One region of the Neobacillus sp. DFD-2R genome, then DNA from elsewhere that is predicted to be linked to it. Evidence: riboswitches for the same ligand, from Rfam matches in the RefSeq annotation. Region 1 holds a riboswitch; each other region holds the start of a gene.
What was found. Region 1 has a riboswitch for S-adenosylmethionine ahead of AC3ANV_RS04775 (methionine biosynthesis PLP-dependent protein). Riboswitches for the same ligand answer to the same signal wherever they lie in the genome.
Positions count from the first base shown of each region.

Region 2: linked by a shared signal. The riboswitch ahead of AC3ANV_RS26820 (YezD family protein) and the one ahead of AC3ANV_RS04775 (methionine biosynthesis PLP-dependent protein) in region 1 are both predicted to bind S-adenosylmethionine.
Region 3: linked by a shared signal. The riboswitch ahead of AC3ANV_RS23320 (homoserine dehydrogenase) and the one ahead of AC3ANV_RS04775 (methionine biosynthesis PLP-dependent protein) in region 1 are both predicted to bind S-adenosylmethionine.
Region 4: linked by a shared signal. The riboswitch ahead of mtnW (2,3-diketo-5-methylthiopentyl-1-phosphate enolase) and the one ahead of AC3ANV_RS04775 (methionine biosynthesis PLP-dependent protein) in region 1 are both predicted to bind S-adenosylmethionine.

Region 1 is NZ_CM173228.1:987,558-995,832, forward strand. Features, by position in the region: gene metC (cystathionine beta-lyase) at 1-1,037, opposite strand, end outside; gene AC3ANV_RS04775 (methionine biosynthesis PLP-dependent protein) at 1,037-2,149, opposite strand; SAM riboswitch class I at 2,238-2,352, opposite strand; gene AC3ANV_RS04780 (lasso peptide isopeptide bond-forming cyclase) at 2,803-4,752, shown strand; gene AC3ANV_RS04785 (paeninodin family lasso peptide) at 4,757-4,924, shown strand; gene AC3ANV_RS04790 (aldolase) at 5,090-6,019, shown strand; gene AC3ANV_RS04795 (lasso peptide biosynthesis PqqD family chaperone) at 6,020-6,322, shown strand; gene AC3ANV_RS04800 (lasso peptide biosynthesis B2 protein) at 6,361-6,843, shown strand; gene AC3ANV_RS04805 (nucleotidyltransferase domain-containing protein) at 6,836-8,002, shown strand; gene AC3ANV_RS04810 (ABC transporter ATP-binding protein) at 8,016-8,275, shown strand, end outside.
Region 2 is NZ_CM173228.1:5,328,503-5,336,777, forward strand. Features, by position in the region: gene sat (sulfate adenylyltransferase) at 1-142, opposite strand, end outside; gene cysP (sulfate permease) at 241-1,320, opposite strand; gene AC3ANV_RS26815 (phosphoadenylyl-sulfate reductase) at 1,333-2,040, opposite strand; gene AC3ANV_RS26820 (YezD family protein) at 2,138-2,263, opposite strand; SAM riboswitch class I at 2,348-2,452, opposite strand; gene tuf (elongation factor Tu) at 2,847-4,034, opposite strand; gene fusA (elongation factor G) at 4,162-6,243, opposite strand; gene rpsG (30S ribosomal protein S7) at 6,292-6,762, opposite strand; gene rpsL (30S ribosomal protein S12) at 6,802-7,224, opposite strand; gene AC3ANV_RS26845 (50S ribosomal protein L7ae-like protein) at 7,328-7,576, opposite strand; gene rpoC (DNA-directed RNA polymerase subunit beta') at 7,827-8,275, opposite strand, start outside.
Region 3 is NZ_CM173228.1:4,649,485-4,657,759, forward strand. Features, by position in the region: gene AC3ANV_RS23290 (SDR family NAD(P)-dependent oxidoreductase) at 1-86, shown strand, start outside; gene recX (recombination regulator RecX) at 93-902, opposite strand; gene AC3ANV_RS23300 (YfhE family protein) at 1,084-1,218, shown strand; gene AC3ANV_RS23305 (YfhD family protein) at 1,496-1,684, shown strand; gene AC3ANV_RS23310 (glycosyltransferase family 2 protein) at 2,012-2,692, opposite strand; gene AC3ANV_RS23315 (glycosyltransferase) at 2,705-4,531, opposite strand; gene AC3ANV_RS23320 (homoserine dehydrogenase) at 4,720-5,955, opposite strand; SAM riboswitch class I at 6,047-6,158, opposite strand; gene argH (argininosuccinate lyase) at 6,268-7,644, opposite strand; gene AC3ANV_RS23330 (argininosuccinate synthase) at 7,711-8,275, opposite strand, start outside.
Region 4 is NZ_CM173228.1:4,272,038-4,280,312, forward strand. Features, by position in the region: gene AC3ANV_RS21375 (FAD-dependent oxidoreductase) at 1-350, opposite strand, end outside; gene AC3ANV_RS21380 (electron transfer flavoprotein subunit alpha/FixB family protein) at 343-1,374, opposite strand; gene AC3ANV_RS21385 (electron transfer flavoprotein subunit beta/FixA family protein) at 1,409-2,233, opposite strand; gene AC3ANV_RS21390 (1,2-dihydroxy-3-keto-5-methylthiopentene dioxygenase) at 3,079-3,612, opposite strand; gene AC3ANV_RS21395 (methylthioribulose 1-phosphate dehydratase) at 3,638-4,267, opposite strand; gene AC3ANV_RS21400 (2-hydroxy-3-keto-5-methylthiopentenyl-1-phosphate phosphatase) at 4,261-4,935, opposite strand; gene mtnW (2,3-diketo-5-methylthiopentyl-1-phosphate enolase) at 4,932-6,143, opposite strand; SAM riboswitch class I at 6,319-6,427, opposite strand; gene AC3ANV_RS21410 (aminotransferase class I/II-fold pyridoxal phosphate-dependent enzyme) at 6,503-7,681, opposite strand; gene AC3ANV_RS21415 (carbon-nitrogen family hydrolase) at 7,798-8,275, shown strand, end outside.

The DNA.
Region 1 (8,275 bases):
TCGGGCATTGCGGCATGAGACATTTTGGCCGGATAAGATAAAATCGACTCAACCGCCCCGAGGCTTACAGCAAAAACAGGGATCTTAACCTTTGAAACAAAGGAACGAAGGGCATCCTCATCAGCCAGTTCAAAGGATAAAACCGCTCCGGGACCGGCTGCTTGGCTTTTTTGCACATGGTATTGCGGATGATGCTCAAGGGCCGGATAATGTACCTTTGCAACGAGCGGATGCGCATCTAAAAATTCCGCCAGTTTAATCGCTGATTTTTGCGATTGTTCCAGGCGAACGTGAAGTGTCTTTAATCCCCTTAGAACGAGCCATGCATCCTGAACGCCAAGGATTGCCCCAAAGCCATTTTGCAAAAAGCCCAATCGTTTCGCCAAATCTTCGTCCTTGACAACGGCAAGTCCTGCGACGACATCACTGTGACCGGACAAAAATTTAGTGGCACTATGCAGCACAACATCTGCGCCAAGCTCCAATGGTTTTTGCAGGGCAGGAGTTAGAAAGGTATTATCGACATAGGTTAATGCCCCAATTTCCTTTGCTAATTCGCATATTGCTTTGATATCCGTTACCTTCATTAACGGGTTGGATGGTGTTTCGACATAAAATGCTTTTGTATTTGGCTGAATCGCCTGTTTTACTTCATCTATATTGGTCATATCGACAAAGGTATGCTCAATTCCGAATCTCGTCAGAACCTGTGTAACCATCCGAAACGTACCGCCGTATACATCTTCGGTAATAACCATGTGATCACCTTGAGAAAGAAGAAGAAAAGCGGTTGAAATGGCGGCCATTCCTGATGAAAAGGCAAAACCTTTAGTGCCGCCTTCTAATTCGGCAATCACATCCTCCAACGCTTCTCTTGTTGGATTTAAACTGCGGCCATAATCATATTTACCAAACTGATCGAAATCCGCTTGGTGGAAGGTGGATGCATGCTGGATCGGTACACTTACTGCCCCAGTAGCAGGATCAACCTTGTGCTTATTATGAAGGAGTCTTGTTTCAAATGTATATTCACCCATTATGCAATCACTCCTTCTTTAATTTTGGCAAATGCCTGTTCAAGATCCTGTTTAATATCCTGTGAGTCTTCAATTCCAACGGAGAAACGCAATAAACGATTGCACACTCCTTGTTGGATTCGTATCTCTTCCGGTATATCAGCATGTGTTTGTGTTGCCGGATAAGTAATGAAGCTTTCCGTACCGCCAAGACTTTCAGCAAAAGAAATGAGAGATAAACCTTGTAGGAACGGATTCACCCAAGATTCATCTTTGATCCGGAAAGAAAGCATTCCGCCTTTTCCAGGATAAAGGACGTCAGTTACACCGTCATGATTAGAAAGATATTCAACAAGTTCCTTCGCATTTTTCTCATGTCTTTCCATTCGGAGGGCTAGTGTTTTCATTCCGCGCATGACCAGCCAAGAATCGAATGGACCAAGAACTCCACCTGCTCCGTTGTGATATAATGCCAGGTCTTGACAAATTTTTTCACCCTTCGCAACAATCAGCCCGGCAAGGACATCATTGTGTCCGCCTAAGTATTTAGTGGCACTATGAATGACAATATCGGCACCAAGTTTGATTGGCTGCTGGAGGAGTGGAGTATAGAAAGTATTGTCAACAATCAGCAAGATTCCGTGTTTCTTGGCAATTTTTGAAATAGCGGAAATATCTGATTCCTGCATGAGGGGATTGGTCGGAGTTTCAAGAAAGATGGCCTTTGTATGAGGAGTAATCTTACTTTCCACTTCGTCCGGACAACACGTATTCACATATTGAGTCTTTAAGCCCCATTTTTTAAAACCTTGCTCTAACAAACGGTAGGTACCGCCGTATAAATCTTCACTTATTAACCATTCATCTCCGGATTGGAATAATGAAAGAATCGTATAGATGGCTGCCATTCCCGAGCTGCAAGCATAACCTTGGTCCCCATATTCCAAATCGGCAATTGCTTTTTCAAGGAGCTGGCGAGTCGGATTTCCTGTGCGGCTATAGTCAAAGCCCGTTGACTGGCCAATCCCCTCATGACGGTAAGCCGTTGAAAAATAAACAGGTGGGTTTACAGTTCCTGTTGCGGTTTCACTGCGATTTCCAATTTGAGCAAGCTTCGTTTCAATTTTATACATGTCATCCACTCCCATTTTTTAAAATAATAATAAAAAAAAGCCTTCTTATAAGAAGAAGACTTTGTCTGTTCGGACCGTTCAGTCATTCTTCTTATCTCGCAAATTACCTAGAATTTGCAGGACTTAGCACCTTTTCAATGAAAAAACCATTGAAGGTTGCTGAGGTGTCTTCGGGCCATTCCCTCAACCTCTCTTGATAAGAAAGCAATATTTAGATTATTTATAAAATTTACTACAATTTCGCGGGGGTGTCAATTGGTTTTTTATTTTTCTCAATGGCTGATTCAAGATTAGAAAATTATGAAAAAATTTAAAGTTAATTTCCAAGAAAGATGTTGACACTAATATTAAGAGATGATATTTTTAATCTACAAGGTGTTCTTAATAATGAACTATATTGAACAGTAAATTGTCATGTAGAATCCAAATGAACATTGTCATAAAAAGCAAGAAACATAGATTTACATGGTTTTATAACAATGAAATAATAGTTGGTAATAAGGGAGAATCATTGTGAATGAACCCTTATCGATTAACTATGGATTGCGTGTTCTGTTTAAAGAACTACAAGCTGGTAACGTTCTATATTTTAATACTACATATAAATTATTTAAACTACATACAGTTTATTTCATGCTTGGCAGGAGGAAAAGATGAGTGCTATTGCTGGTATTTATCATTTGAACGATGAACCTATTAATCTAGAACATGGCAGGCGGATGATGAAAGATTTGGAGAAGTATCCGGCTGATGATGTTCAAATATGGCATAGTGACAAAGTCTTTCTTGGCTGCCATGCCCAGTGGATCACACCTGAATCGATTGGTGAAAAGTTGCCTAACTATGATCATGATAGGAAGTTAGCCATTACGGCTGATGCGATTATTGATAATCGTGAGGAATTGTTTGAAAGACTGCAGGTCAAAAAATCTGATAGAAAAACAATAACAGATAGTGAACTTATTCTTCTTTCCTATGATAAATGGGGAGAGGATGCACCGAAGTATTTAGTTGGCGATTTTGCTTTTATGATTTGGGATGAGAAAAAACAACAATTTTTTGGAGCCAGGGACCCTTCGGGATATCGAACACTTTATTATTATTATAATCAATCCAAACTAGCATTTTGTACAACTATCCAACCGTTATTGTCCCTGCCGTATATTGAAAGGAAATTAAATGAAAACTATATTGCTGAGTTTTTGGCAATTACGGGAATGATTGATACTGTAGATGCTCGTATGACGCCTTATTGCAATATAGATCAAATACCACCATTTCATTCAATTACTATTATTAAAGATAAAATAAAGTTAACTAAATATGGTGTTTTTACTCCTAGTGAGCAATTAAAACTAAAATCAGATGAAGAGTATGTTGAGGCATTTCAAGAGGTTTTTCAAAAATCAGTAAACTCTCGGCTAAGAACTTATCGTAATATTGGTTCATTTTTAAGTGGGGGTTTAGATTCAGGAGCTGTTGTTGGTTTTGCTGCAAAAGAATTGAAAAAGGAAAATAAGTTATTACATACATTTAGTTATATCCCACCAAGTGATTTTGTGGATTTTACATCTAAACAATTAATGCCTGATGAAAGGCCATTTATTAATAAAACCATTCAGTTCGTGGGTGGAATCTCTCCTAATTTCTGCGATTTTAAGGGTAGGAATTCTTATTTGGAAATTAATGATACTCTTGAAGTGATGGAAATGCCTTATAAATTTTTTGAGAATTCCTTTTGGTTAAAGGGAGTATTTGAGAAAGCCCACGAAAAAGGAATAGGGGTATTACTGAATGGAGATAAAGGAAATTTTACGATATCTTGGGGTTTTGCCTTAGACTATTACGCGATCCTATTAAAGAGGTTGAAATGGTTGCGTCTATTGCAGGAATTGAATCAATATAGTAGAAATACTGGTGGAGATAGGTACCGAAATCTCCCTTTTATTACAAGAATAGGATTTCCAATTATTGATAAAGTATTTTCGATTAGGACACCACAAAAATACAATACATTAATTAATCCAACTTTTGCACATCGAACAGGTGTTTTTCAAAAACTAAAAGATCATGGATTAGATGGGTCAGGATGGCTTGCAACATCAAACTTATATGAGCAAAGAAGGGTTACATTTGAGGATCTTTTACCTTGGAATTCAGGGAATACACTGGATTCTAAGCTTTCCTTACGATATTCATTATGGAAACGTGATCCAACTAACGATATACGAGTTGTCCAGTTTTGCTTGTCTGTTCCAGAAGAACAATGTGTACAAAATGGATTAGATCGAGCCCTTATTCGGAGATCTACTAAAAAAATTTTACCTGACCAAGTTAGGTTAAATCAACGAATTCGAGGGATTCAAGCTGCTGATTGGGTTCATCGGATGACTCCTTATTGGGACCGCTTTATAGAAGAAATTAAGCAACTTAGTGAAGATAAAACAATGTTAGAGTTTGTGGATGGTCAAGTAATAGGATCTGCTTTACTCAAAGCCGAGCAAGGAGCTCAAAGAGAGCATATTACTGATCCAGAATATAGAAAGCTAATGCGAAGTTTAATTGTATATCGTTATATTAAAAAAAATTTTGAAAGGAGGTGATACTATGAAAAAGGAATGGCAGAAACCAACATTGGAAATGCTGGATGTAAAAATGACAATGGCTCAATTTTCTGGTACTCATGTTGATGGTTCTTATGACGCCCAGCATCCACCTCAAACAGTACCTGATCCAAATAACCCAGGTAAAGGTATTGGCTTGGTTATGAGTTAAATCATTTATTTTATTCAATTATCAATACACGGGCTTTTTATACATTTGAAGTCACGAAGGTAGCAGTACATTTTTTTAAAAAGAACAAATTTCAAATGCCCTTATATTATGAATAAATGATATAAGGGCTTTTATCATAGTCGGGATAGTAACGGAGTGAAAAGAATGTTAAAAGTTAAGGAAAAGGTGAAATATCAGGCTTTTGGCTTATCCATTTATAGTGAAATTACTCTGCCTGAATTACCAATAATTAGTAATGAGGGGAATATAACAGATATAGAAATAAAATTTGGTGATCTATCGGAAATATGGAATGAATTATCAGGTAAGGAATTTGATTTCGTAATTAATGAAAATTTAGTAATTTTCCAAATTCCTAGTGTCGCAATATTTTCTATTCAAGATGGAAAAGATATTACCGTTTCACCTTTGAATGATGCGGATGAGGATATAATTAGAATATTTATTCTTGGAACTTGTATGGGTGCTGTATTGATGCAGAAAAAGATATTCCCTTTACATGGTAGTGCAATAGCCATTAATGGTAAGGCATTTGCTATTGTAGGTGACTCTGGTGCTGGGAAATCCACCCTTGCATCTGCATTCTTAAGTAATGGTTATAAACTTTTAAGTGATGATGTAATAGCCGTTTCCTTTTCACAAATTGATAAAACTCCAATTGTTGCCCCATCTTATCCTCAGCAAAAGTTATGGCAGGATAGTTTAAATAGTTTTGGAATGGAAGCTAGCAATTACCAATCGATTTATGGCAGAGAAAACAAATATTGTATTCCAGTTTCCTCCCAATACATCACTGAACCATTACCTCTTGCTGGGATTTTTGAACTAGTGAAAACTGAGGAAAAAGAGATAGACATCTGTCCTATAGAAAATCTTAATAGGTTCCATACTCTCTTTATGCATACCTACAGAAATTTTTTTATTGAAAGATTAGGGTTAATGGACTGGCATTTTAGTTTTTCAGCTAATATCCTTAAACACGTGGAAATTCACCAATTGAAACGTCCAATGAAGGGTTTTAGTGCTTCTCACCTAGTATCCATAATATTAAATACAATAAAAAAAGGAGATTAAATGATGATTACTAAAGGAAATATTTCATTAGATCAATCCATTTCACAGGTAAAGGGACACCTTGTTAGTGATATGGGTGGGGAAAAGGTAATGTTAAGTGTTAAAAATGGAAAATATTATAATTTAGGCAAAACTGGTGGAGTTATTTGGGACCTAATTGAAGAAAAGGTAGAGGTTAATCAATTGATTACAACTTTAATATCAAATTATAATGTCGAGCAGTCAGAATGTGAGGAACAAGTTATTTCCTTTTTGAAACTTTTATTGGAGGAAGAAATAATTGAAATAAATGTAAACTTATAATCTAGAAAGCAATATTTAATATAAGTAGGGAGTATTAAATGAATGTGTTGAAAAGAATAATCCTTTTTTTGTTTTTTGACTTGGAAACAAAGTTCATATTAATAGAGGCTTTTATACTTCTAGCTTGGGCTCGAGTTTTTAAAAGTATGTCATTTTCAAAGGTGGCAACTTCTTTAGGTGAGCAAATGTCTGAAACATCTTATATTACGGATGAATCAAATATAAAGTTAATTAAGCATGTATCTAAAGCAATAAATATTATGAGCCGTTATACTTTTTGGGAAAGCATGTGTCTTGTAAAAGCCATTGCTGCAATGAAAATGTTGGAAAGACGAAAAATCGAAAGTACTATTTACTTTGGTACTGCAAAAGATGTGACTGGAAAAATAATTGCTCATGCATGGTTACGCAGTGGCCCTTACTATATTACGGGATTCGAAGAGATGAATAGGTTTACCGTTGTTGGTAAATTCGCAAAAAGAATTAGGGCTGAAAATATTAAGGGAGAAAATAATGGATAACAACTTAAGTCTCAATTTAGCTCAGGTTCCTAAAGAACTTAAGCTAATACTTGAAATTTTAAACGCGAAAAATATTGAAAATATCAGAGAATTGTCCGCTGATATTGATTGGGGACTATTTCAGGAATTAGCAATGCATCATCGAGTGTATCCACTATTGTATTCTACCATAATGAAGATGGATGGGAACTTGATTCCTTCGAATATTGTCGAAGTATTATATCAGCAGTATAAAATTAATACTTTTAGAATGCTTCAATTGGGTGCAGAAATGGAGATAGTGGATAAAGCATTTAAAGAAAATGATATTTGCACTATTTTTTTAAAAGGACCTATTTTAGCAGCTGAACTTTACGGTGATCTATCACTCCGTCCTTCCAGTGACATAGATATCCTTGTTCCAATAAATGATCTAGAAAAAGTGGATGAGATACTATTAAAGTTTGGCTATGTGCAGGAAGACCTTTTTAAATCAATTTTAGGTGACTGGAAATGGAGAAACCATCATAAAGAGTACTACCATTCTCAAAAGGGTATCAAAGTTGAAATTCATTGGAGGTTAAATCCTGGTCCTGGGAAAGAGCCTAAATTTAATGAACTGTGGAAAAGAAAAAGTATAAGCAAGAAATCATTGTTTTTTTTAGGGGAAGAAGACTTATTTTTATTTCTTGTTTCTCATGGTGCGCGCCACGGATGGTCACGACTACGTTGGTTAATTGATATTGATAAAATTGTGAAAAAAGGACTTGATTGGATAGCTCTTAATAAATTATTGAAGAAATATAACTATCTACATATTGCTGATCAGGCATTAATCTTATCTTCACAATTATTAAATACACCTATTTCCAAAGAAACAGAATTATTAAATATTAGAAAAAGGCCATTAAGGTTAGCGCAAGAGGCCGTTTTTTATTTTGAAAATATGGTGAATCTACACTCACCTCCAGTTCCTAAGGATGTAGCAATGTATCACAAGCATCATTTATTTTCTCTTATGTCTACTCAGCAAAAGCTTTTATTTGGTTTAAGTTGTTTACATCCTTATCCCTCTGATGCCGAGACACTACCATTACCTAAAAAACTTCACTTTTTATATTTTATTTTACGTCCCTTTTTATGGGTCTGGAGGAAATCAAAAAAACATGCAGTATCTTAGGAGGATTTTGGAAATGAAACATGTTTTTTATTTTACAAAACAAATACACTCCTTTTCTGGAAAAATTCTCTACTTAAATCTTATAGGTATGGTTTTGATAAGTCTATTTGAAGGTGTAGGTATATTATTATTAATTCCATTAATAAATCTTAGTGGGATATTAGATGTCAACCAAAAATATAATTCGGTCCTATCTTTGATGTCTTCATTTTTTCATAGCTTTCCTAAAACTTTGAGTTTGTCGATCATCTTAGGTTTATATATCATACTAAT
Region 2 (8,275 bases), 1.1 Mb from region 1:
GGCTGTAAGCACCCGTTCCTATTAGTTCCAGGTCACTTAGTGCCATTACATCTAATTGAAGTTCTTTTTCTACAGTTTTGTAATTATAAGAAGGCTCCCAAAGATTGATTAGTGATCCTCCATGTGGTTGAATTAGTGCCATGATTTTTTCCTCCATTATTTAAAAAGTTTATGAAGCTTTCGGTGGGCTAGGTGTAAAATATTTATTTTACACCTAGGTGAAAGATATCTATCTTTCACCTAAATGCCCCCTCCGCCTTCGTAATACGATCTGCTGTCTTCGCGAATTGTCTTAACAAGACTAATAATTCCTAAGGTTGCTGCACAAACGCCGAATAAAACAACTACTGTGTAAATGTCACTATCAACAAATAGTTTTACAAAACCATAGGAGATGACAAGTGAGAGGATTGGAGATACAATCCATACTTTCACAATCTTACTAATTACGGCAGTTTTAAAAATTTCCAGCCCTTTTTGTGCAGTACCAATTCCCATAATCGCCGTACTTGTTACTTGTGTAAGTGGAACCGGCAATCCAAAAATAGAAGCTAAAATGACAAGAGTTGCACCTGTTCCTGAAATCGCTCCACCTTCTAAAAGGGAGAAGCTTGTTATTTTTTTAGCATTTGTTTGTAACACACCTTTTCCAAGGAGAATGGCACCGAGAGCAATAATCAAACCGCCGATGATTATGCCGGCTTTGACTGTCAATATTCCGGCTCCGACGATTGGCCCTGCTGCATTGGCAACATTGTTCATTCCCGCTGAAAAGGACTCGAAAAAACCAACAATGATCACAAATAGTGAGAGAATGCCTTTTGTTTTCCCTGTTTCTAGCTTAGGGTATTTTTTTTGTACTCGCTGAATCAGTTTTCCAAATATAAACCCTAAAGTAAAACCAATAATCGGTATGATAAACCAAAAAGCAACGATCACCATAATATTTTTAATAAATAAGGCACGATAGGCTATTCCTACCCCCACCACAGCTCCAACGGTAATTTCGCTTGTTGAAAGAGGAATACTTAAAATATTAGCGAGAAATAAAGATAAAGCAGCAGATGAAAGAATGATCAAAACAACCTTTACGGTTAAAAACGTGTGGGGAATAAGGTTGCTCCCAATTGTTTTAACCACCTCACTGCCTCCGATTACAGCACCGGCAAAAATACCAATGCCGCAGATAAGCAAGGCTATTTTCCGACTAGGAAGTGCACCTGAGCCGTAAGGGATACTAATGGCAGCTGCGGCACCGCTAGCACCAATATTCAAGGCAAAAAACAAGGCAACTGCACATGCTGCATAAGTAAGTGTCATTGACGTCCCCTCTTATCCATGCAGTCCGCACTCAGTTTTTCCTTTACCGGACCATCTTCCCGAACGAAGATCTTCTTCATTCCAAGCGGGTGCAGTACAAGTTTTACATCCAATACTTGGATAGCCCTTATCATGCAGGATATTGTATGGAAGCTGGTTTTTGTGAGCATATCTCCAAATATCCTTCCAGGTCCAATGGATGAGTGGGCAAATTTTTACTGATTTAAATTTACTGTCCAAATTAAAAAATTCGGTGTTCTTCCTTGTTTCTGACTGTTCTCTTCTTAATCCTGAAAGCCATGCCGTCCCGCCGGATAGGACTTCATTAAGCGGAATGACCTTTCTCATTTCACAGCACTTATTAGGCTCACGCTTCCATAATTCATCCCCATATTCCAATGCCTGCTGTTCAAGTGTAAGTTCAGGCTTTTTTAATTCAATTCTAAGGTTTGGATATTTTTGTTTTACTTGTTCAATTAACTGATAAGTCTCCTCAAAATGAACCCCTGTATCAAGAAATACGATCCTTGCTTTGTCATTTACCTTTGAGATCAAATCTATTAAAACAATACCTTCAATCCCGAAACTGCATGCATATGTTATCTCATCTTCTGAGTAATGCTGATATGCCCATCTTAATACTTCGAGAGCGCCTTTTGTTTCATCACTCATTGCAAACAAAGGCGGCGAAAACGAATCAAACGTATGATAAGTCAACAATTCAGTCAAGCTAACTTCCCCCATTTCTTTAAGGCAATAAAAAAAACAGTTATAACCAAGCAGTTAAAACTGCCTCTAGTTTTCTAGTCAGCACTTTTTATTTCAACCTTACTTTTTCATTCTTTTCAATTTGAATAATCTTTCCGTCCTGTACGACAAGCGTTATCGAACCAAACTTTAAATCTGTTAATAACTCTTTAAGCCGTGCAAAAACAGGTTCCAGCAAGTCTTCTTTTCCCAAACAAGTCCCTCCCTTGTTAAACAAAAAATCTTCCCATTTCGGAAAGACTGTTTAGGTAATATTTTTACCTTATCTTTCAAAATGGTTCACATTTTGTTGGATTTAGCACCTTACTATTTGTAGGTTGCCGGACATCAAAGGGCCAATTCCCTCCGTCTCTCTGGATAAGTATTCATTTTTAATAAAAACAAAATTCTTTAAGGAGTTTAATCCCTAGTTAATATATCGGTTTAATTAAATTTAACAGCATTATGTATAAATGTCAATCTGTTATTTTAAAATTTTCTGGCTTTTTCATAAATTGTTAAAAAAGTCCTAAGAACAAAAGGCGCAAGCGCCCGGTTAGCGCACGACAGGATTGGTACGGCTCGACTGAGGTAAAGTCAGATAATTTTCCAAGTTATCCGCACCAAATTATTTTATAGTTTCCTAAACGATACAAAAAGCTCTAGGCCTTGTATTGGCGCTAGAGCTAGATATTTCTTATAGTAAATAAAATAAACCATTTTCGCTAAAAATAAAAAAGCAAGTGGATCTACACCCACCTGCTTTTAATAGTAAATAATTATTCTTGAATTGTTGTAATTGAACCTGAACCTACAGTACGTCCGCCTTCACGAATTGAGAACTTTGTTCCTTCTTCGATTGCAACTGGAGCGATTAGTTCAACTGTCATTTCGATGTGGTCGCCAGGCATAACCATTTCAGTACCTTCTGGAAGCATACAAATACCAGTGATATCAGAAGTACGGAAATAGAATTGTGGACGGTAGTTTGAGAAGAATGGAGTATGACGTCCACCTTCTTCTTTTGATAAAACGTAAACTTGTGCTTTAAACTTAGTGTGTGGAGTGATTGACTTTGGTTTAGCCAATACTTGACCACGTTCGATATCTTCACGTGCTACACCACGAAGAAGAGCACCGATATTGTCTCCTGCTTCTGCAAAGTCAAGAAGCTTACGGAACATTTCTACACCTGTTACAGTTGTAGATTTTGGTTCTTCAGTGAAACCTACGATTTCAACTACGTCACCAACTTTAACTACACCACGCTCAACACGTCCTGTAGCAACAGTTCCACGACCAGTGATAGAGAAAACATCCTCAACAGGCATCATGAATGGCTTATCAGTGTCACGAGTTGGAGTTGGGATAAACTCATCAACAGCAGTCATAAGTTCATAGATTTTTTCTTCCCAAGCAGCATCGCCTTCTAATGCTTTAAGAGCAGAACCTTTGATAACCGGAGTATCATCACCAGGGAAGTCGTATTCTGTTAATAGATCACGAATTTCCATTTCTACTAATTCAAGAAGTTCTTCGTCGTCTACCATGTCACATTTGTTCATGAATACAACAAGGTATGGTACTCCTACTTGACGAGAAAGAAGGATGTGCTCACGAGTTTGTGGCATTGGGCCATCAGTTGCAGATACTACAAGGATACCGCCGTCCATTTGCGCAGCACCAGTGATCATGTTTTTAACATAGTCAGCGTGTCCTGGGCAGTCAACGTGTGCATAGTGACGGTTATCAGTTTCATACTCAACGTGTGCAGTAGAGATTGTGATACCACGTTCTCTTTCTTCCGGTGCACCGTCGATTTGATCGTATGCACGAGCTTCTGCCTTACCAGATTTAGCAAGAACTGAAGTGATAGCAGCTGTTAAAGTAGTTTTACCGTGGTCAACGTGACCAATTGTTCCGATGTTAACGTGTGGCTTTGAACGGTCGAATTTAGCTTTACCCATTAGGAAGTCCTCCTTTAAATTATAAAAGTTAAGTATATTTATTTATGGAAGCTGTGAAGTGGTTGTCCAAATTCTCAGCTTCCATGCTTACATTAGTAGTTATACTTTATAGAAAGGTGAAAATCAATTATTCACCTTTATTTTTTTTGATGATTTCTTCAGAAACTGATTTTGGTACTTCTTCATAGTGGTCAAAATGCATGGAGAATACTCCACGACCTTGAGTACTTGAGCGAAGCGCTGTTGCATAACCAAACATTTCTGAAAGTGGAACCATTGAACGAACCACTTGTGCGTTACCGCGTGCTTCCATACCTTCAACACGACCGCGACGAGCAGTGATTTGTCCCATGATATCACCTAAATATTCTTCAGGAATTACAACTTCTACTCTCATCATAGGTTCAAGGATAACCGGACTACACTTAGATGCAGCATTTTTAAGTGCCATTGATGCTGCAATCTTAAACGCCATTTCAGAGGAGTCAACATCATGGTATGATCCATCGAACAATCTTGCTTTAATATCAACTAATGGATATCCGGCAAGAACACCGCGATCTAGAGCGTCTTCAAGACCTGCTTGAACGGCAGGGATGTATTCACGAGGAACAACACCACCGACAATACCGTTTTCGAATTCGAAACCTTTTCCTTCTTCGTTAGGAGAGAACTCGATCCAAACGTGACCGTATTGTCCACGACCACCGGATTGACGTGCAAACTTACCTTCTACTTGTGCAGAAGCACGGAAAGTTTCACGGTAAGCAACCTGCGGCGCACCTACATTAGCTTCAACCTTAAACTCACGACGCATACGGTCAACAATGATATCAAGGTGAAGTTCACCCATACCGGCAATGATAACCTGACCGGTTTCCTGGTCAGTATGCGCACGGAATGTTGGATCTTCTTCTTGAAGCTTTTGTAATGCTGTAGTCATTTTATCTTGGTCTGCTTTTGATTTTGGTTCAACTGAAAGTTGAATTACCGGTTCAGGGAATTGCATAGACTCTAGGATAACAAGGTTTTTATCATCACATAGAGTATCACCGGTTGTTGTATCCTTTAAACCTACAGCAGCTGCAATGTCACCGGCAAAAACCTTAGAGATTTCTTGGCGGCTGTTTGCATGCATTTGCAGGATACGTCCGATACGTTCACGTTTGCCTTTTGTTGAGTTTTGGACATATGATCCAGACTCTAAAGTACCGGAGTAAACGCGGAAGAACGTTAATTTACCAACATAAGGGTCAGTCATAACTTTGAATGCAAGAGCAGAGAATGGCTCTTCATCGCTTGAATGACGTTCAATAACTTCTTCTTCATCATCAATTGCATGACCTTTGATTGCAGGTACATCTAATGGAGATGGAAGATAGTCAATAACAGCATCCAACATTAACTGAACACCTTTGTTTTTGAATGCAGATCCACAGATTACCGGATAGAATTCAACGTTTACAGTACCTTTACGAATCCCTGCTTTGAGTTCTTCTTTAGTGATTTCTTCACCGCCAAGGTACTTTTCCATTAACTCTTCATCAAGTTCTGCTACTGCTTCAACTAGCTTTTCACGATATTCTTCAGCTTGTGCTCTGTATTCTTCCGGAATTTCACGAACCTCAATATCAGTTCCTAAATCGTTTCCGTAGAATACTGCGTTCATTTCCACTAGGTCAATGATAGCTTCGAATTCATCTTCAGCACCGATTGGCAACTGAATTGGATGTGCATTCGCTTGTAAGCGGTCATGAATTGTCTTAACAGAATATAAGAAATCTGCACCAATTTTGTCCATCTTATTTACGAATACAACACGTGGTACTCCGTAAGTTGTTGCTTGACGCCAAACTGTTTCTGTTTGCGGCTCAACACCTGATTGTGCATCAAGTACAGCTACCGCACCATCAAGTACACGAAGTGAACGTTCAACTTCAACTGTGAAGTCTACGTGTCCTGGTGTGTCGATGATATTTACGCGGTGGCCTTTCCATGATGCAGTTGTTGCTGCGGAAGTGATTGTGATTCCGCGTTCTTGTTCCTGCTCCATCCAGTCCATCTGAGATGCGCCTTCATGTGTTTCACCGATTTTATGAATCTTACCAGTGTAATAAAGAACACGCTCAGTGGTCGTCGTTTTACCGGCATCAATGTGTGCCATGATACCGATATTACGAGTGTTTTCTAAGGAGAACTCTCTTGCCATTGGGTCTTTCTCCTTCCTAGTATGAAAGTTTTTATATTGAAGGTTAAATTACCAACGATAGTGAGCAAACGCTTTGTTTGCTTCTGCCATTTTGTGTGTATCTTCACGCTTCTTAACAGATGCACCAGTGTTGTTAGCTGCATCCATGATTTCGTTAGCTAAACGCTCTTCCATCGTTTTTTCACCGCGAAGACGTGAGTAGTTAACTAACCAGCGAAGACCAAGAGTTGTACGGCGGTCTGGACGCACCTCAACTGGTACTTGGTAGTTTGCACCACCTACACGGCGAGCTCTAACTTCAAGTACAGGCATGATGTTTTTCATCGCTGCATCGAATACTTCCATTGGCTCTTTGCCAGTACGTTCGCGAATAGTATCAAACGCTGAATAAAGAATTTCTTGTGATTTACCTCTTTTACCGTCAACCATCATTTTGTTGATTAGACGAGTAACTAATTTAGAATTGTAAATCGGATCTGGTAACACGTCTCTTTTTGCTACAGGACCTTTACGTGGCATATTTTTTCCTCCTTTCAAAGAAGCTTCTATTTAAAGTAATTATTTTTTCGCTGCTTTTGGTCTCTTAGTACCATATTTTGAGCGGCCTTGCATACGGTTGTTAACACCGGCTGTATCAAGTGCTCCACGTACGATGTGATAACGTACCCCAGGTAAGTCTTTTACACGTCCTCCACGGATAAGAACAACACTGTGCTCTTGAAGGTTATGTCCAATACCAGGAATGTATGCAGTCACCTCAATACCATTTGTCAAACGTACACGCGCATATTTACGTAACGCTGAGTTCGGTTTCTTTGGAGTCATTGTACCAACACGAGTACATACTCCGCGTTTTTGTGGTGAAGATACATTTGTTTGTGCTTTTTTGAAGCTGTTGTAACCTTTATTTAGCGCAGGTGATTTTGACTTTTCCTCTTTAGATTGACGAGGCTTGCGCACTAATTGGTTAATAGTAGGCATGTTTTTTTCCTCCCTTCATTATTTGTAAGCCCACACATCCAGGTGGTTCATTTTTTTGCAAAAACAAAGTTTTTGCAGACTACTCTATCTACAAAAACAGTTTTTAACGGATAATTGCAACAGTTGAAGCACTGACTTCAATTCCACATGCTTTTCCTAGTTTTTTCATAGAATCCACATATAGAATCGGAACGTTTAATCCAAGAGCGTCATTTACCGCTGCAGCTGTCACTTTCGGTTCAGCATCGCTTGCAATAATTAACTCCTGAACACGACCTTCCTTGAGTGCTTTTACTGTTTGTTTAGTCCCTATGACAATTCTTTTGGCCTGTAATACTTTTTCATAAGACATTTTTCATATCCTCCAAAGTATCAGGTGAATAGGAGCACCTTTGATATAGTAACATCTACATAAATAGATGTCAACAAAACTTAAAAAATATTTTCTTTAGCTAATAGGAAATATAAACTTTCTACGTCAGTTTATATTCCCTATTTCGCATAAGTGCAACTACGCCTCTGTCTTCGCCCTAACGGGCTTGCCAATCGGCGAGTTTTCTTTAAAATGCGGTATCTGCCATAAAGCAGATACCGCATCAATATTAATCAATTGCTACTGTCTCTTCAGAAGTTGTATCTCTTAGGACTGGCTCAGCTTTACGATAACGCTGCATACCGGTTCCCGCAGGTACTAACTTACCAATGATAACATTTTCTTTCAAGCCAAGCAATTCATCACGTTTACCTTTAATTGCTGCATCAGTAAGAACTCTTGTTGTTTCTTGGAAGGATGCTGCAGATAAGAAGGAATCTGTTTCTAGTGATGCTTTGGTAATACCAAGTAATACCGGACGTCCCGTAGCAGGTAATTTTCCGCTTAATAGTGCCTTTTCATTTGCATCCGTGAATTGGTGAATATCTAAAAGTGTACCTGGAAGGACATCTGTTTCACCTGCATCACTAACGCGAACCTTACGAAGCATTTGGCGTACCATTACCTCAACGTGTTTATCGCCAATTTCAACCCCTTGCATACGGTAAACTTTCTGCA
Region 3 (8,275 bases), 1.8 Mb from region 1:
GTTTTAGATCTCCAAGGGAAGTTGCGGAAATCATACTTGAGCAAATGGACCAGGATTCGATTATTATTGAAAGCAAAAAATCATGACCCTCGTCATGATTTTTCTATTTCCGCCAAAAATTTTTCAATTAGTTCAAAAGGAAATCCTTTACGATATAAAGCTTGTTTCATTTTTTGTTGATACTCAAAACCGCTGTATTGGCTGTATTTCCTATGAGCTTTTTCACCTTGAAATCGAATGGCTTCCATTTCCTCATCAACATTTTTTTCCATTTCAGATTCGTTTACGGCAATATTAATGACTTCGAATGGAAATCCTTTTCTTAGAAGCAAATTCTCAAGCTTTTGCTTGATTATTCGTTGCGATTCCTTAGGGTTTTTTTGGAAAAATTTCGCCGATATTTTCATCGCTTTTTCAACTTGCACAGCAAAAGGATATTCAGCTAATGCAAGCTCGAGGATTCTCTCACTAATTCCTTTTTCTTTAAGTTCCATTTTAATTAAATTAGGACCTTTATCGGCCGTGTTCATTTGTGTTCTTACATATGAAAGAGCATATTCCTGATCATTGATGTATTTTTGAGCCGTTAATTTATGGAGGACTTCATTAATGACGGGTTCTTCCATTTCTTTTTGTGCAAGATAATCCGTTATTTCTTTTTCGGATCGCATTCTTCTCGCTAAATATTGGATGGCTAAATTATATGCCTTTCTGATGTCGTCTTGGTACTGAATTTCCAAAAAGGAAAAGTCATCCAACTCCATTCCCTTTTTTAATTGATACCTAATAAGGACATCACTATCGACACTAAAAGCAAATTCCTCACCTTTGCCATAATCCATAAAGATATTAAATCGGTCCTGATTCTTTTGCTGCGTGGTGATTTTTGTAATAATGGCCATTTCGCTCACCTCAGTTCTACTTTACCATATCATTCATTTCGGCGTTTAAAAAATATATTTCCGCAAAATTAGTATCATTCCATTCCAATAAGGTAAAAATGGAAATAAGTACATAACGTGCTTTTGTTTTCCATTAGCTTAATGACGATTAACTAAAAAAATGTTGAAAGGAATGAGCAATATGGCAGAAAAAAAGAAAAAAGATAAGGATAGAGGGAAATATCCCCTAACAAGTATGCAAGAAGTGAGCTATCAACGGGAATTTAAAATGGCGGACCGTGCAGGCGGTTTTAGCGACAGAAAAACGAAACTTTAATAAGGAAAGCGAAGGCGCCCGTTTAGCGACGATTGGACTGGAGCGCTTCGACTGAGATAAAGGAAACACGGAGAGCGGAGCGATCCGATGTTGACTTATCGTAGGGAGAAGAGCGAAGTACACTAGTCGCTGGGCGCTGGAGCTAGACAGTTATCATAGTTCAACCTAACTTTCCTTATTTAGTAGTAATTACCTTTCATGTACCTCTTTCAATAGGAAATGATAATAGAGGGAACATTTCATTTCCCACTAGTTGAAATTGAAAGGGGTTTTTTCAATGGGTCGGTCGCATGGACATAGAACTCGTGATAAAAATAAAGCATCACTTCCACAAGTGCCTAAGAACATGAAATCAGACGGAATCGATGTGGAATATTCACAAGAACTTGCTGATCAGGCGGATCTTGAGGCACAAGCACGAGCTAATGCTGCTAACCAGCGCGTAAATACGAAAAGGCGAAAATAACCTCTTTTTTAAAATGGAAACAGCAGAACATTGCTGCTGCTATGCATAAAGAAATAAACTTTCTTTATGTAAAAAGAAGAAGCAGGATTTCCTGCTTCTTTCATTTTCCCTTTATTTCTGTGGATTATGTGGATAATGTGGATATTCTCCCAGAAGTTCCTTAAACATTGATATCCTATAACTGCCTAACTGTGAACAAACTCCTGTTGATAACTAGATAAAACACTGTGGATAATGTGGATAAGTCTGTGGAGTACTTCAAGTTAAGTCTTTTTTATGTGTATAACACACTGGATAAACAAATATCTTTTTAGCCAGTCTCGATTATCACTTTTTGGAAACAATCGACTGATAGTCATCTGTATAAGCGACTAATTCTCCCCATCCCATAAGATCCTCATCAGAAACCTTCCAAGTGTGGTTTTCAGTAGTATGCCGGATCACTGCAAAATCATAATGATCCAGAGAATAAACATTAAAACCATTCTTTTTACATTGATCAATAAAAAAGTAATCCTCTGCCCGATTTACTTTTTCAAATTGAACCGTATCCCATACTTCTTTTCTGAACACTAACGAGGCACCGGCAACCGTGTCCGTAATATCATTCTCTATACCCGATACAAAAACCAGTGCCTTCTTATTTTTAAAGTAAATATAATACGAACTTTTTCCTACGATCGAAACTTTTTTATTTTCAAGTGCCTGCATTGTACTCGCCAGGTAGTTGGGCCCATAATAGTCATCATCATCAAATTTTGCAATATTATCATAGTTTGCTTTCAGAATTCCAAAATTCAGGCAGTCTCCCAACGTCGCTTTTTCATGTAATTGATAGACACGAATATTTCGATCATTCTTTGCCTTCAATATCCATTTATCTATGTCCATGGAATCCTTATTTAAGATAATAATTAACTCTTTATCCTTCCATGTTTGCTGGTGATAATTCTTGAACACATTATCGATAAATTCCTCTCTCATCGTACAAGTTATGACCGATACCATTTTTTCACCCCATCATAATCTGATGATTTTATCCATAAAATCAGTTAAATTAGTAAATCGGTTTAGACTTCTAATCGTTTCAATATCGGTTAGAAGTTCTTTTTTCTCGTTTGCTCCAAAGCCTGCTGCCCCTAATACATTGAAGTGTCGAATATCAATTCGCAGCATCAGTACAATGGTTTCAAGAATGGCAATGAATTTTTCTTGAAATGCCTGAAATTTATCGGAATACTTTTTAGTCAGCAGCTTGTATTCATAAAATATTTTATTCATCGATAATAAGTCTTCAAAGAGGGCAAGCTCTAGTCCTAAGATAAGAACGTCCACATCCCGGTGCTTTGAAATGAATAAATTGAAGTTTCTAATCGCCTCTTTCCATTTGCTTTCCCCTACAGGGTGTTCCTGATGGTAGGTCATTACTTCATTATTATTGATATATTGGGCTCCAAGCTTATATAAACGGTATCCCAACTCCCAGTCCTCATAACCATATTTTACAAAGTCTTCATCAAACAGTCCTGCTTGCTCAATTAACTCTTTTCGTAAGGAGACATTTCCAGTTAAAAATGCCATCCATGGAAACTGAAACCCTTCTAAATTTTCTCCAAAATTTCGAGTTATTGTTGAAAACCAAGGTATAGTTTTGAAAATTAAATCCCGATAGGTTTGATTCATAATGTCTGCTTTTTCGATTAGAGGGAAAAAAGATGAGCTGCTCTGCTTATAGTTTTGAAATCGCGTATTAAAATCTTGATTATTTTTTGCCAGTGAGGATATTCTTTCAAGCTGCTTACGATCAAATTCAGGAAAAACACATGAAATTACGTACTTTGAAAACATGGCGCCCGATAAGACTACATTCTTTTTTGATTGATGGTATTGGTAATGATTTTTCACAAAATCGGGTTCTGTAATCATTTCTGCATCTAAAAAGATAAGTACTTTCCCTCTTGAGGATTTGATTCCTAAATTGCGAACCTTTGCCCTGCCGAGATTTTGCTGATTGCGAATATAGTTAAAATGAAAGGGTGGATGGTAGTCCCTAAGTTTTATTTCAGTTTGGTCTGTCGAGGCATCATCAATAAAGATTACTTCCATTTTTGAAAGATCAAAGGTTTGGTTTTCAAGTGAATATAGCGTAAATAAGTTTAGGGGATATCTATTGTAGGATGGGATAATGATGCTGACTTCGATGGTTTGGTCCTTGCTATTATTTTGGTTTTGGTTCCAGCTATTTTCTTTTCTTCGTGTGCTTGATTTTGCTCTTATTAGCTTTGTTTCATCATCATCCATTGCAGGCCAAGTAAAAAATAATCCTTCTTTCTCTCCATTTAGCCTTACATTCATGAAGGACTTAATCTGTTTCTCAGTTCTACTATAATCCCAAATCCTTATCTCTTTGAGATTACCATTAAAGAAAAGCCCTGGATGTCCGGCAATAATTCCTGATGGATAAACATACTTTTTAGTGCTTCTTTCTCCTTTTTTAACTAATTGACCATTTATGAAAAGGGAAGGCATTCGATTATCATATACGACCGCAATATGAATCATTTCATTAATCCTTGTTTCATATACTAAGGCAGCGTATATATCTTTAATCATATGTTCGTAAACTGATATTCCATTCAAACCTACTGACACACTGACCCCTGCTTCATCCTCGTTTTCCCCATGGGCAGGTCCAATAATATAATTTTTACCACTACTAAACTTTATTGGTTGATCTTGTGATTGTTTTTCGAGCTGATGAATACTTTCCGGCTTAGCCCAAAACTCATACGTGAATGAATTTTTTATATCCTTTATCAATCGTTCCCCCTTATTATTCCCCATCATGTTCGCACCTCTTTTCATGTCAAATGATTCGTCCCATAAGTTTAGCTTTTACACAATATGATATCCATCTAATTTTGACTAGGCTCATCCCTACTTTTTAAAAGGTTTTTCATTAAAATTTCATTAAAAACAAAAAAAGAAGAGGCTGACTCAAATTGTCAGCCTCAGTTCTCGTAGTTAGTTTAAGATCATAATGAAACGGATAATGATTCAGTTTTTTTCAAATTTGTTGTTTGATAACCATCTATTATCAAATAAGTCAATAGTGTTTTATTTTGAGTAGCCAGTTGGATTACATCCTTTTTAGCAGCATGTATGATAAATGTTTCATCTCCTACTTGATCAATCCATGAAATTGCGGGATTTACATTGTTCTTTTTAAGTCCGTGAACTAACCAGCATTCTTTTATTTGTCCCTTTTTAGAAGAGACTGCATTTGTTCGGGTAGTGCGGCCATGACTCGAAGGACTTTGGCAAACATAGACTAAATCTTCGATGACTGCACTTGCAGTTGGAAACATTCCGGCACCCGGTCCTTGTAAAGTTATCCCCCCAACAATATCTGACTGTACATTGATCGCATTTTGCACCCCTTCGACATGGTAAAAAGGATGGGACTTACCGACAAGAGCCGGCTTAACTGTCCCTTTTACTTGACCTCCAACCTTACTTACGTCAGCAATATGCTTAAACCTTAAGCCAAGTTTTTCGGCTGCCTCAATAAGTTCACTCGTGATGGAAGTAATTCCTTCAATTTCGACCTCGTTCCAGTTTGGCTCTTCTCCAAATGCAATTCTACTTAAGATCATTAATTTATAAAAAGCATCAATTCCCTCAACATCATTTGTAGGATCGGCTTCAGCATAGCCTTTTTCCTGTGCTAATTTTAAAGCCGCCGCAAATGACTGCTGCTTCTCGCGCATTTCCGTTAAGATGAAATTGGAAGTTCCATTTACAATTCCTTGGACATGTTGAACACGGTTAATGTTTAAGAGCTGCCTTAATGTTTGGATTATCGGTATTCCTCCGCCTACAGTTGCTTCATAACCAACAGATACATTATTCTCCTTCGCAAGCTTCAACAATTCACTACCGTGGCTGGCAAACATCTCTTTATTCGCTGTAATAATGTGGCAGCCCCTTTTGATTGCTTTTTTCAAAAAAGAAAAGGGTGATTCTTTACCTACAATGGCTTCAACAACAAGGTCCAGCTGTGGAAGCTGTAATATTTCCTCAAAGTCCGAGGTGATAAGAACCTCATCAGCGATGTTTCTTTTTTTCTGTTTATTTTTTATTAAAACTGCTGCTACTTCCACTTTTTTACCTAGAACTGCTGTTAACTCCTCTGCATGGGAATGAATCGTTTTGTAAACCCCTTCACCCACTGTACCAAAACCTAAGATTGCCACTTTTACGACAGACATGTTTAGCCACCCCTTCAAATCATGTTATCAACATCATCAATTTTTTTCTAAAAAGAAAAGCCCTCTTCATAAGAAGAGGGCATACTTCCTCCCCTTATCTTTCAGGTTAAAAATAACCTGCAGGAATTAGCACCTTTTCAAGGATTACCTTGAAGGTTGCCGGGCTTCATCGGGCCTAGTCCCTCCGCCGCTCTGGATAAGAGTAGTATTTAATTGATTCATTAATTTACCAAGTTATAAAATGAATTTTAGATGATTAAACATAATGTGTCAATATTTTTTGATATTTCTTTCAAATTACTTCATAAGTATTTATCTGCTCAGCTTACCCTCTGCAAGTTCAATTTGCTGTTTAACCTGTTCCGGTGATGTTCCGCCAAAACTATTGCGTACTGCTACTACATGCTCAGGTGATAAAACCTCATAGATATCTTTTTCAAATAATAGACTAAATGCTTTATATTCATCAAAGCTCAAATCCAGCAAATATTTTTGATGCTGAATCGCATATAAAACGATTTTCCCGATGATTTCATGCGCTTCACGGAACGGCAAACCTTTTCTTACTAAGTAATCAGCAATGTCGGTAGCATTAGAAAAGTCATTATTAATGGCTTTACGCATTACGTCTTTATTTACGGTCATCGTTTCAATCATCGGTGCTAACAGCTTTAATGAGCCTTCAAGTGTTTCAACTGTATCAAACATGCCCTCTTTGTCTTCCTGCAAGTCCTTGTTATAGGCAAGAGGCAAGCCTTTCAACACCGTTAGCAGTCCAATTAAATTACCGTATGTGCGCCCTGTTTTCCCTCTTAAAAGTTCCGGTACGTCAGGATTTTTCTTTTGCGGCATGATACTGGAACCTGTGCAGAAGGAGTCATCAAGCTCCACAAACTGGAATTCCTGGCTTGACCAAATCACCAGCTCTTCGGAAAATCTCGAAATATGGGTCATAATTATCGAACCGATCGACAAAAATTCAAGGATAAAATCACGATCACTTACCGCATCCATGCTATTAGGATAGATGGTTTCAAAACCTAAAAGCCCGGCAACCAGTTCACGATTAATAGGAAAGGTCGTTCCGGCTAATGCTCCGGACCCTAGCGGCATCCAATTTACCCGTTTCAGGCTATCAATGAGTCTTTCCTTATCCCGTTCAAACATCCAAAAATAGGCCATTAAATGATGGGCAAAGGAAACGGGCTGAGCGCGCTGCAGGTGAGTATACCCGGGAATTAGCGTTTGCACATTCTCTTTTGCTTGTTCAATCAAAGCTTGTTGAACATCTTCGATAAGTTTAATAAGCTCGGTCGTTTTTGTTCGTAAATAAAGGTGCATATCTGTCGCTACCTGGTCATTACGGCTTCTCCCTGTATGGAGTTTTCCGCCCACAGGACCGACTTTTTCAATTAAAAGTTTCTCAATATTCATATGAATATCTTCATCTTCGACTAAAAACTCAACCTCGTTATTTTCAACCATCTTTTTAATTGAAAGAAGTCCGGTTTTTATTTGCTCGGCATCCTCAATTGGAATAATCCCGCACTCACCTAACATCTGAACATGTGCTAAGCTCCCGGCAATATCCTCCTTGGCTAGCTTTTGATCAAAAGAAATCGAAGCTGTAAACTCTTCCACCAGCTTGTTTGTTTCCTTTGTAAATCGTCCGCCCCATAACTTCGACATCCTTTGTTCCTCCTTAAAAGCTTGAATAAGATTGCCCCCGAAATGATTTCGAGGGCTCACTTACTATTATTTTAGAATGGTTTCTTTTTTATTAACCTCAGAATATACCTTTGTTGGCAGTCCCCAAAGCTTGATAAATCCAACTGCTGCATTATGGTCAAACGCATCACCTTTTGAATAGGTTGCCAGTTCTTCGTTATAAAGACTATGTGCCGATTTTCGGCCAACAACAGTATGATTCCCTTTATGAAGCTTCAGGCGAATCGTTCCGGAAACGACTTGTTGAGTCTCATCAATAAATGCATCCAAAGCATTTTTTAATGGCGAATACCAAAGTCCTTCGTAAATAATTTTCGCCATTTGCTGATCCACCTGGGTTTTAAATTGAGTAACCTCACGAGGCAATGTTAAAAATTCTAGTTCCTTATGAGCATTGATTAAAATTAATGCCGCAGGATTTTCATACACTTCTCTTGATTTGATTCCTACTAATCTATTTTCGATATGATCGATTCGTCCGACACCATGCTTGCCGCCAAGCTGGTTTAACGTTTCAATTAATTGAACCAATGGCAGCTTTTCACCATTAAGTGCAGTTGGCACGCCCTGTTCAAACTCAATTTCAATGTAC
Region 4 (8,275 bases), 2.2 Mb from region 1:
GCTTTTTGGGCAAACCATTGGTCAAATTGCGCCCTTAATACGGTAAAGTTGTTATAGGGTTCAACTCCCCATTCCAGCCCTTTGTAGCCGAATTGCACGACTGATTCTTTATCCATCATCCAAAAACGCTGTTCAATAACAGGTCTTTCGAGCGGTGCTTCCTTCCAAAACTCCGGAATTAAATCTTCCATCTGCTTTCGGTATAAAACACCACCCATTACGTTTTTACTTCCCGGATACTCTCCTCTTTCAATAAGTAAGACATTTAATCCGTTCTTTGCGCATGTGAATGCACATGCCGCACCTGCCGGGCCTGCTCCCACAACAATGACATCAAATTTTTCAGGCATAACTTATTTCACCGCCTTTTTCATTTCGGATCTGTTTAAATTGTTCAATTAGTTTTGGTACGATTTCCATAGCATCTCCTACAATCCCATATGTAGCAACATCAAATATTGGTGCATTCGGATCCTTATTGATGGCGATGATTAAATCGGAATTTTTCATGCCAACGACGTGCTGTATTGCTCCTGATAAGGCGATGGCAAAATAAATCTTTGGAGTGACCGTTTCACCGGTTTGACCAATTTGAAGTTCGTGCGGCAGCCAGCCTGCTTCAACAACATCACGTGTTCCGCCAACACTTGCACCGATGGTCTCTGCAAGGTCATTAAGAATCTGGAAGTTTTGAATATCCCCCATACCTTTTCCACCACAGACAATCACATGGGCATCCGCCAAATTAGCCTTCTTTGTGACATCATTCACAATCTGTAGTACTTTTGTCCGCATTTCTTCTTCTTGCAGTGATATTTTTTCTTCGATAATTTTTCCGGCTCTGCCAGCGTCAGGAGCTAATGCCTTCATTACTTTTGGCCTGACTGTTGCCATCTGCGGACGGTGCTTTTTACAAAGAATCGTTGCCATAATGTTCCCACCGAATGCGGGACGGCTTGCTTCCAGTAATCTATTATCCAGATCCACATCAAGCATGGTTGTATCTGCTGTTAAGCCTGTATTTAAATCGGTAGCAACGGCACTCGCTAAATCTTTTCCGTTTGGTGTTGCCCCGTAAAGGATAATCTCCGGCTTATATTTTTCTGCTAACAGCATAACACCCTTCATATATGATTCTGTCCGATATTGTTTCAAAACCTGATGGTCAATCATGTAGACTTGATCAGCACCATATGAAATGACTTGGCCCGCTAATCCTTTAATTCCAGAGCCAAGTAAAAATCCTGATAACGGGACTTGTAATTTATCTGCAAGTTTCCTTCCTGCACCCAATAATTCTAGTGAAACCCCTTCAATTTTACCGTCATTTTGTTCGATGAATATCCAGACTCCACGGTATTCGTCCAGTTTCATGTAAACGCCTCCCTGCGACAAAAGTTTCGTTATTTTATTTCGCTGATTGGATGGTGAACAGATCTTTTTTCTCCATTAAGACTTCCATGAGCTGTTTTACTTGCTCATTAGAAGAACCTTCGAGTTTTTTGCCGCCTTCGGGTCTTGGAGGAGTAAACATTTTTCCTACAATTGTTGGTGAACCTTTTAGCCCAAGCTGCGCTCGGTCTACATTATCAAGATCACTTACTGCCCAAATAATTGGTTCATATCTAGCTGCTCTGATCATATTTGGCATCGGTGAATACTCAATGTGATTGATTTCCTTTTCAACTGTCAACAGACATGGCATTTCTGCTTGAATTAATTCATATCCGCTGGTTAATTTCCGCTTAATTAAAACAGTTCTTTCATTCAAATTCACTTCAGATACTTCAATTACATTCGTTACAGGGGGAATATCCATCCTTCTTGCAATACCGGGTCCAACCTGGCCTGTATCCCCATCAATGGCATGTTTTCCGCAAATAACCATATCAACCGGAATATCTTTACCAATTCTCTCCAATGCTTTAGATAAGGCATAGCTTGTAGCGAGTGTATCTGCACCGGCAAAAGCTCGGTCAGAAATCAAATACCCTCTATCTGCACCAATTTCAATACTCTTTTTAATAACTGCTGTTGCCTGAGGCGGTCCCATTGACAAAACGGAAATAGTACCGCCTGTTTTTTCTTTAATACTTACGGCAGTTTGAACTGCATGGGCATCGTAAGGATTTAAAATGGCTGGAGCACTGCGGCGGTCTAATGTGTTTGTTTTAGGATTAATTTTAATAATTTTTGTATCGGGTACTTGTTTGACACATACGACAATGTGCATGTAGGACTTTCCCTCCTCCATATAATCTAAGAATGTTGAAAGCGTTTGCCTTCTATGGTTTATAAAATGCTTTTTATTACGGTATTTAAATCGCAACACAAGCATCGTACAAAACAAAGCTTCTTTTTTTGTTTCTTAAATTTTTTTTAGGTGAATCGGACAACCAATCATTGAAATAGATGCAGGTCCTAGTAGCAATAAAAATATGTAAATTCTTCTTGATGTGATAATAAAATTAGGCTATGTTAAAGCTCATTGTTGATTTTGCTCACTATGTTGATTGGAGCGGAAGGCGCGAGACTCCTGCGGGAAAAGCAGGTCAAGGGAGACCCCGCAGGCGCAAAGCGAGGCCACTGAAAAAGTCCAAGATATTTTGCAATAGGTGATTCCCTGAAAAAACCATCCCCACTATTGACTGAAAAATCGATGAAAACCATTTTCCTCTCCCTACTTTGATGGTGAAAAACGCAATTTTTTGGGATTTTAGTTGGCAGGAAATCTCATTATTAGCAGAAAAGGACTTTTTCAGTGGCGTCCGCAAAGCGCCGAGGAGGCTCCCGACCGCCCGCGGAAAGCGAGTGCCTGGAGCGGAAATCAACAGACAAGGCTAACAGAGCCTAAAATTAAAATAGTACTACTATAACTATATGAAATATTGGGATATAAACAATGATAAAAATCACAGTTACTGTCTAAATATGCAGATAAATTCAACGTAGGAAATAAGTGGTGTTTAACTAAAGCTGACTGGGGTTTTTTAACTCTTAAATGGACAATTATTTTTTTCATACTATATAATAAAACTAAAAAACCTGGCTCGTATATTCTGCAGCCAGGTTTTTTTCTTATTGGGTTACTTCTTGTTTTTCGTAAATTGGTACCCAACCCTCGCTCGTAACAAAAATGCGTACAGCTACTACTTTCCGGTCTTCCTCAAGTGTAAAGTAGTGCCTGGTATTTTCAGGAACAGAAATTAAATCGCCCGGGTTTAAATGAACTTCGAAAAACTCGCCATCTATACCTTGAATGACAAAAACCCCGTGCCCGCTTACAATGAACCGGACCTCATCATCTGTATGGTGGTGCTCTTGTTTAAAGTTAGTTAACAGGACATCAAGGTTTGCTGTATTTTCAGATAAAGAGATTACATCTTGTGCTTGGTAGCCTCTTCTTGCAGAAATTTCAGCTATTTCCTTTGCAAAGACATTTAAAATTTCTCCTTTTTCTTCGTCTGATAATAAATATTTTTCGACTAATGAATCCGGAAGCTTGGAAATATCCCAGTTTTCGTAAATTACCTCTTGGGTTTCCAAGAAGCTTGCAACTTCCTCTTTCCCTTGAATTTGCTCATCTCTAATTTGAAATGTAATATAAGCCATTAATACTCATCCCCTCTATTTTAAATTAAACTACTTTAAACAATTGATATGGTTTATGTTCCAAAAGGCGTAATTGATAACGGAATAAGAATTCAGAAGCCTCGAGGATTTTTTTAGCCTCAAAGGCGGTTCTACCCCAAACAGTGATTCCATGATTTCTAATCAAAACGGCACCTGAATCACTTGTCACATGCTCTGAAAAGGCCTGTGACAGCGTCGGAATATGTGCGTAGTTACGAATAATCGGTATCTTTAAAACCGCGTCTTCTTCCCACATATCAAATGCCTTAATTAGCTCCTGACCTTGAAATGTGACCTCGCCATTGTCGCCATAAACTTCAGAAATGACATTATTGTCGATTGTATGGACATGAAGACTGCAGCCGGCATTGGTTTTCCGATAAATTTCAACATGCAGCAAAGTTTCAGCTGAAGGCCTTAAATGATTCTCCTTAACAGGACGGCCGAATTCATCGACAAGTAAAAAGTCATCGTTTGTACGCTTCCGTTTATCCTTTCCACTGGCAGTAACTAAAAATTGCAGTGGATGATCACTTACTTTAATCGCAAGATTACCGCTTGTTCCCATGAACCAATCTCGCTCTGCAAGCTCTTCCTTCACATCAGCCAATTCTTTCCATTTTTCCATTAGCATTTTAGCTCATTCACCTCAATTCTCTTTTTTACCGCTTCAATACAATCATAAAAAGTGCTAAATCCTTGATGAGAAATTCCCCATTCTTCGCATTTTTCTTGAAGCAGATCACGAGCAAGGACAAAATCTGCTTGTTTTGCTGCTTCAAGATCGGTAACAGAGTCACCAATAACAATTTTGAAGTTTTCATCACGATTTTCCAATTTTCGAATGATACTTGGTTTACAGCAGCCACAACCATTTCTGCACAATGAATCACATTCATAGGGCCATAGAATTTTTATTTCGTTTTGAGAAAAATCGGATCTATTGCAAAAGATGCCATCAAATGGTCCATAGTCTTCCAGAATCGGATAAACAAAAAAATCAATTCCACCGCTTACAATATAGAAGGGAATTTTCTCCGAACGAGTAAATTCAACAAATTCTTTAAAACCGGACCGAATCTTTGCGTTTTTAATCGCAAAATTAGTAACCTCTGTTTTTAAATTACTTGGTATTAACGAAAATAATTTTCCAACTCCTTCACTGACGGAAACCTGCTGTGTGAGGATTTGATCCTTTATCATTTCCCACCCTGAAGGAGCAAATTTTTTCATGATGGCGATAATATTGTCACTTTCCGTAATTGTTCCATCAAAATCACAATAAATCACTGGTTTTGTCATTTTACGTTTACCTCGGCACTTCCCCATAATTGAAGTGCTTTATTAAGCTCTGAGTCGCTCTCAGCAGCCTCCGCTAATGTTTTCCCTTGTAAATTGGCTTCAATCGCTTGCCTGAATGCAAGACCTCCGCCACGGGCACCATCAGGATGTCCATGTACACCCCCGCCGGCGTTAATGACAGAATCAATTCCAAAATCACGTATTAATAATGGAACCAAGCCGGGATGAATTCCCGCAGAAGGAACAGGAAACGCCTGTTTAAAGGAATCTTTCCTTGTTAGCTCATTAGCAATCGACAACGCCTTGTCCTTTTCTAAAGCAACTGTTCCATAAGGTGACGGGAAAAGTGACAAATCAGCGCCGGAATACCGAAGGAGCTTTCCGAGCAATAATGAAGATGATATACCATAATGGGACGAAGAGGTTAATGCCCCGCTTACAGCAGGATGTGCCATTAAAGGTATGGCAATTTCATCGTCTTCTCTTAATTCCTGCAAAACATCCAGGCCATATGAAAATACATTGAATAATAGAAGGTCTGCACCAAGCTCCACAGCCTTTCGAGCTTTTTCTTTTAGTTTGGAGGTTCTGCCGGTAAGATTCACAGCATACAACGTTCGATGTCCTGTCTGATTGTAAACTTCTTGGAGGACCTTGTTCCCCTCAACAATTCGGTTTTCAAACGGTGTAAGTTCATTTTCAAAAAGTATTTCATCATCCTTAACAAAATCAACGCCACCGTATGCTTGCTGTTTAAGCTGCTCTACTAGGAATCCTAAATCCTTACCGAGTACTCCTTTAAAAATACTCATTAAAAGCGGTCTGTCATAAACCCCCAGTTTTCTTCGCAGACCGTCAATACCGTATCTTGGTCCAGGGAAACATTTTTTTAATTCCTGATCAAACTGTAAATCAAGCAATTTTATTTTTCCATCCAATGAAAGTTTTCCAAAAACAGTCGTTAGAATCGCGGGTAAATCGGTTGAAAAATTTATGGTAGGGTATGCGATGGTAATAATCGCTTGATTTTCTTTTTCTGAAAGCACTTCGATTGAAACGACTCTTCCTTTATGCTTTCGTAATTGGTTTTGTTCCAGTTCGGGCAAATTGGTCCAAGACCCTACAGTTAATCCTAAAGCAATTTCCTCCGCTTTTTTGTCTGGATTTTTTTCGTCGTGTATAAGATATGTGGCAATTAATTCAGACATTCTTAATCAACTTCCTTTCAAATAAAACATAAAGAAAACTCGCCGACTGGCAAGCCCAAAAGGGCGAAGACAGAGGCGTAGTTGCACTTATGCGTTTTTAGAATTTATGGAATAGTTTCTAAATAGCGAAAAAAACCTCTTCGACAGGAAGAGGTTAGCATTACAAACTAACATCTTCTCATCTTTCAGCCTTTCGCTGCAAGAATTAGCACCGTGCTTAACATTAGGTTAAGTCGGTTGCCGGGCTTCATCGGGCTGGTCCCTCCGCCTGCTCTTGATAAGAAAACATCGTATATATTCACTTTAACAATATATTTAACTTTATTTTGAATTATCCCAAAAAAAGAATATTCCGTCAACTATTTTTTGAAAATTTCTAATGAACTCATTCTTTCGATAGCTTCACTTAACCGTTTCTCAGATGTCAATAAACCCACCCGAACAAAACCTTCTCCGAATTCACCGAAGCCAATTCCCGGTGCAACCATGATATGTGCTTGTTCAAGAAGAATGTCGGCAAATTCCTCAGATGTAAGACCATTAGGAACCTTTAACCATGCAAAAAATGATCCTTTTGGTGCCTTAACATCCCAACCAATCGTACGGAGTCCGTCAATCAAGATGTTTCGTCTCCGTTCATAAAGCTCATTTAATTCCCTAACACAATCCTGTGGTCCTAATAATGCAGCTGCAGCAGCTTCCTGAACAGCTCCAAATATGCTTACATAAAGGTGATCCTGTAACAGCTCAATGGCAGCTATAACACTTTCATTACCTACCGCAAAACCAACACGCCATCCTGCCATATTGTACGTTTTTGATAGAGTATAGATCTCGATTCCAACTTCTTTAGCACCATCAATTTGCAGAAAGCTTAGCGGTTTATTACCGTCAAAACCAATAGCTCCATAGGCAAAATCATGGATAACACACACATCATTTTCCCGTGCAAGCGCGACAGTGTCTTCAAAAAACTCTCTGGTAGCCGTAGCCCCTGTTGGATTATTCGGATAATTGAGGAACATTAATTTTGCTTTAGATAACTCTTCTTGAGAAAGTTCATTATAATCCGGTAAGAATTCTTTTTCTTCTTTTAGCGGCATTGTAACCATTTCAGCTTTAGCAAGCGCAACCCCGGACCAATAATCGGGATAGCCCGGGTCTGGAACAAGGATCGTGTCGCCAGGGTTCAATAGGCATTGAGGAATTTCCACTAACCCGGCTTTTCCTCCAAACAAAATCGCTACTTCTTTATCAGGATTAATGGATACCCCATACTCACGAAGATAAAAATCCTCAACAGCCTTTTTTAAATAGGGGTACCCTTGAAATGGCGAATATTTATGATTTACCGGATTTAATGCGGCATCTTGCAGCTTTGCAACAATATGATTGGGAGTAGGCTGATCCGGATTGCCTTGACCCAAATTAATTACATCATGTCCTTGCTCAATAAATTGCCCTACTTTTTTAACAAGTGAAGCAAAAAATTGCTTCGGAAGACTGTTTAATAATTCTGAGGGTGGAAATTGCTTCATCGTTCTCACCTGCTTATGGATTTCATTTTAGTATTGAAATTCTAATCACAAATGATATAACTTTTATATCAGCATGTAAAGTAAAAATTCCGAATTTCCAAATGGGGTGAAAATTCTTGAAATTAAAAATTTCCTGTCTGCAATTGGATATTGCCTTTGGCGATCCTTCTGTAAACTATCAATCAATTGAAAAGCTAATTCAAAAAGTAAGCAGTGATAATCCTGACATTATTGTTCTACCCGAGTTGTGGACTACCGGGTATGACTTAACACGACTTGACGCAATTGCTGACAAAAACGCTGCTAAAACGATAGATTTCCTTAAACAAGCAGCTCAAAAATATCAGGTTCATTTTGTCGGGGGATCCGTAGCAAATCGAGGAGAAACGGGTGTAAAAAACACCCTGCTGATTATAAACAAAAATGGAAAGCTCGTTCACCAATATAGTAAACTTCATCTTTTTAAACTTATGGATGAGCATTTGTATCTGGAACCGGGTACAGAAAAAGGGCTATTTGAACTGGAAGAACGACGGTTTGCAGGAGTCATTTGCTATGATATAAGATTTCCTGAATGGATCCGATCCCATACTG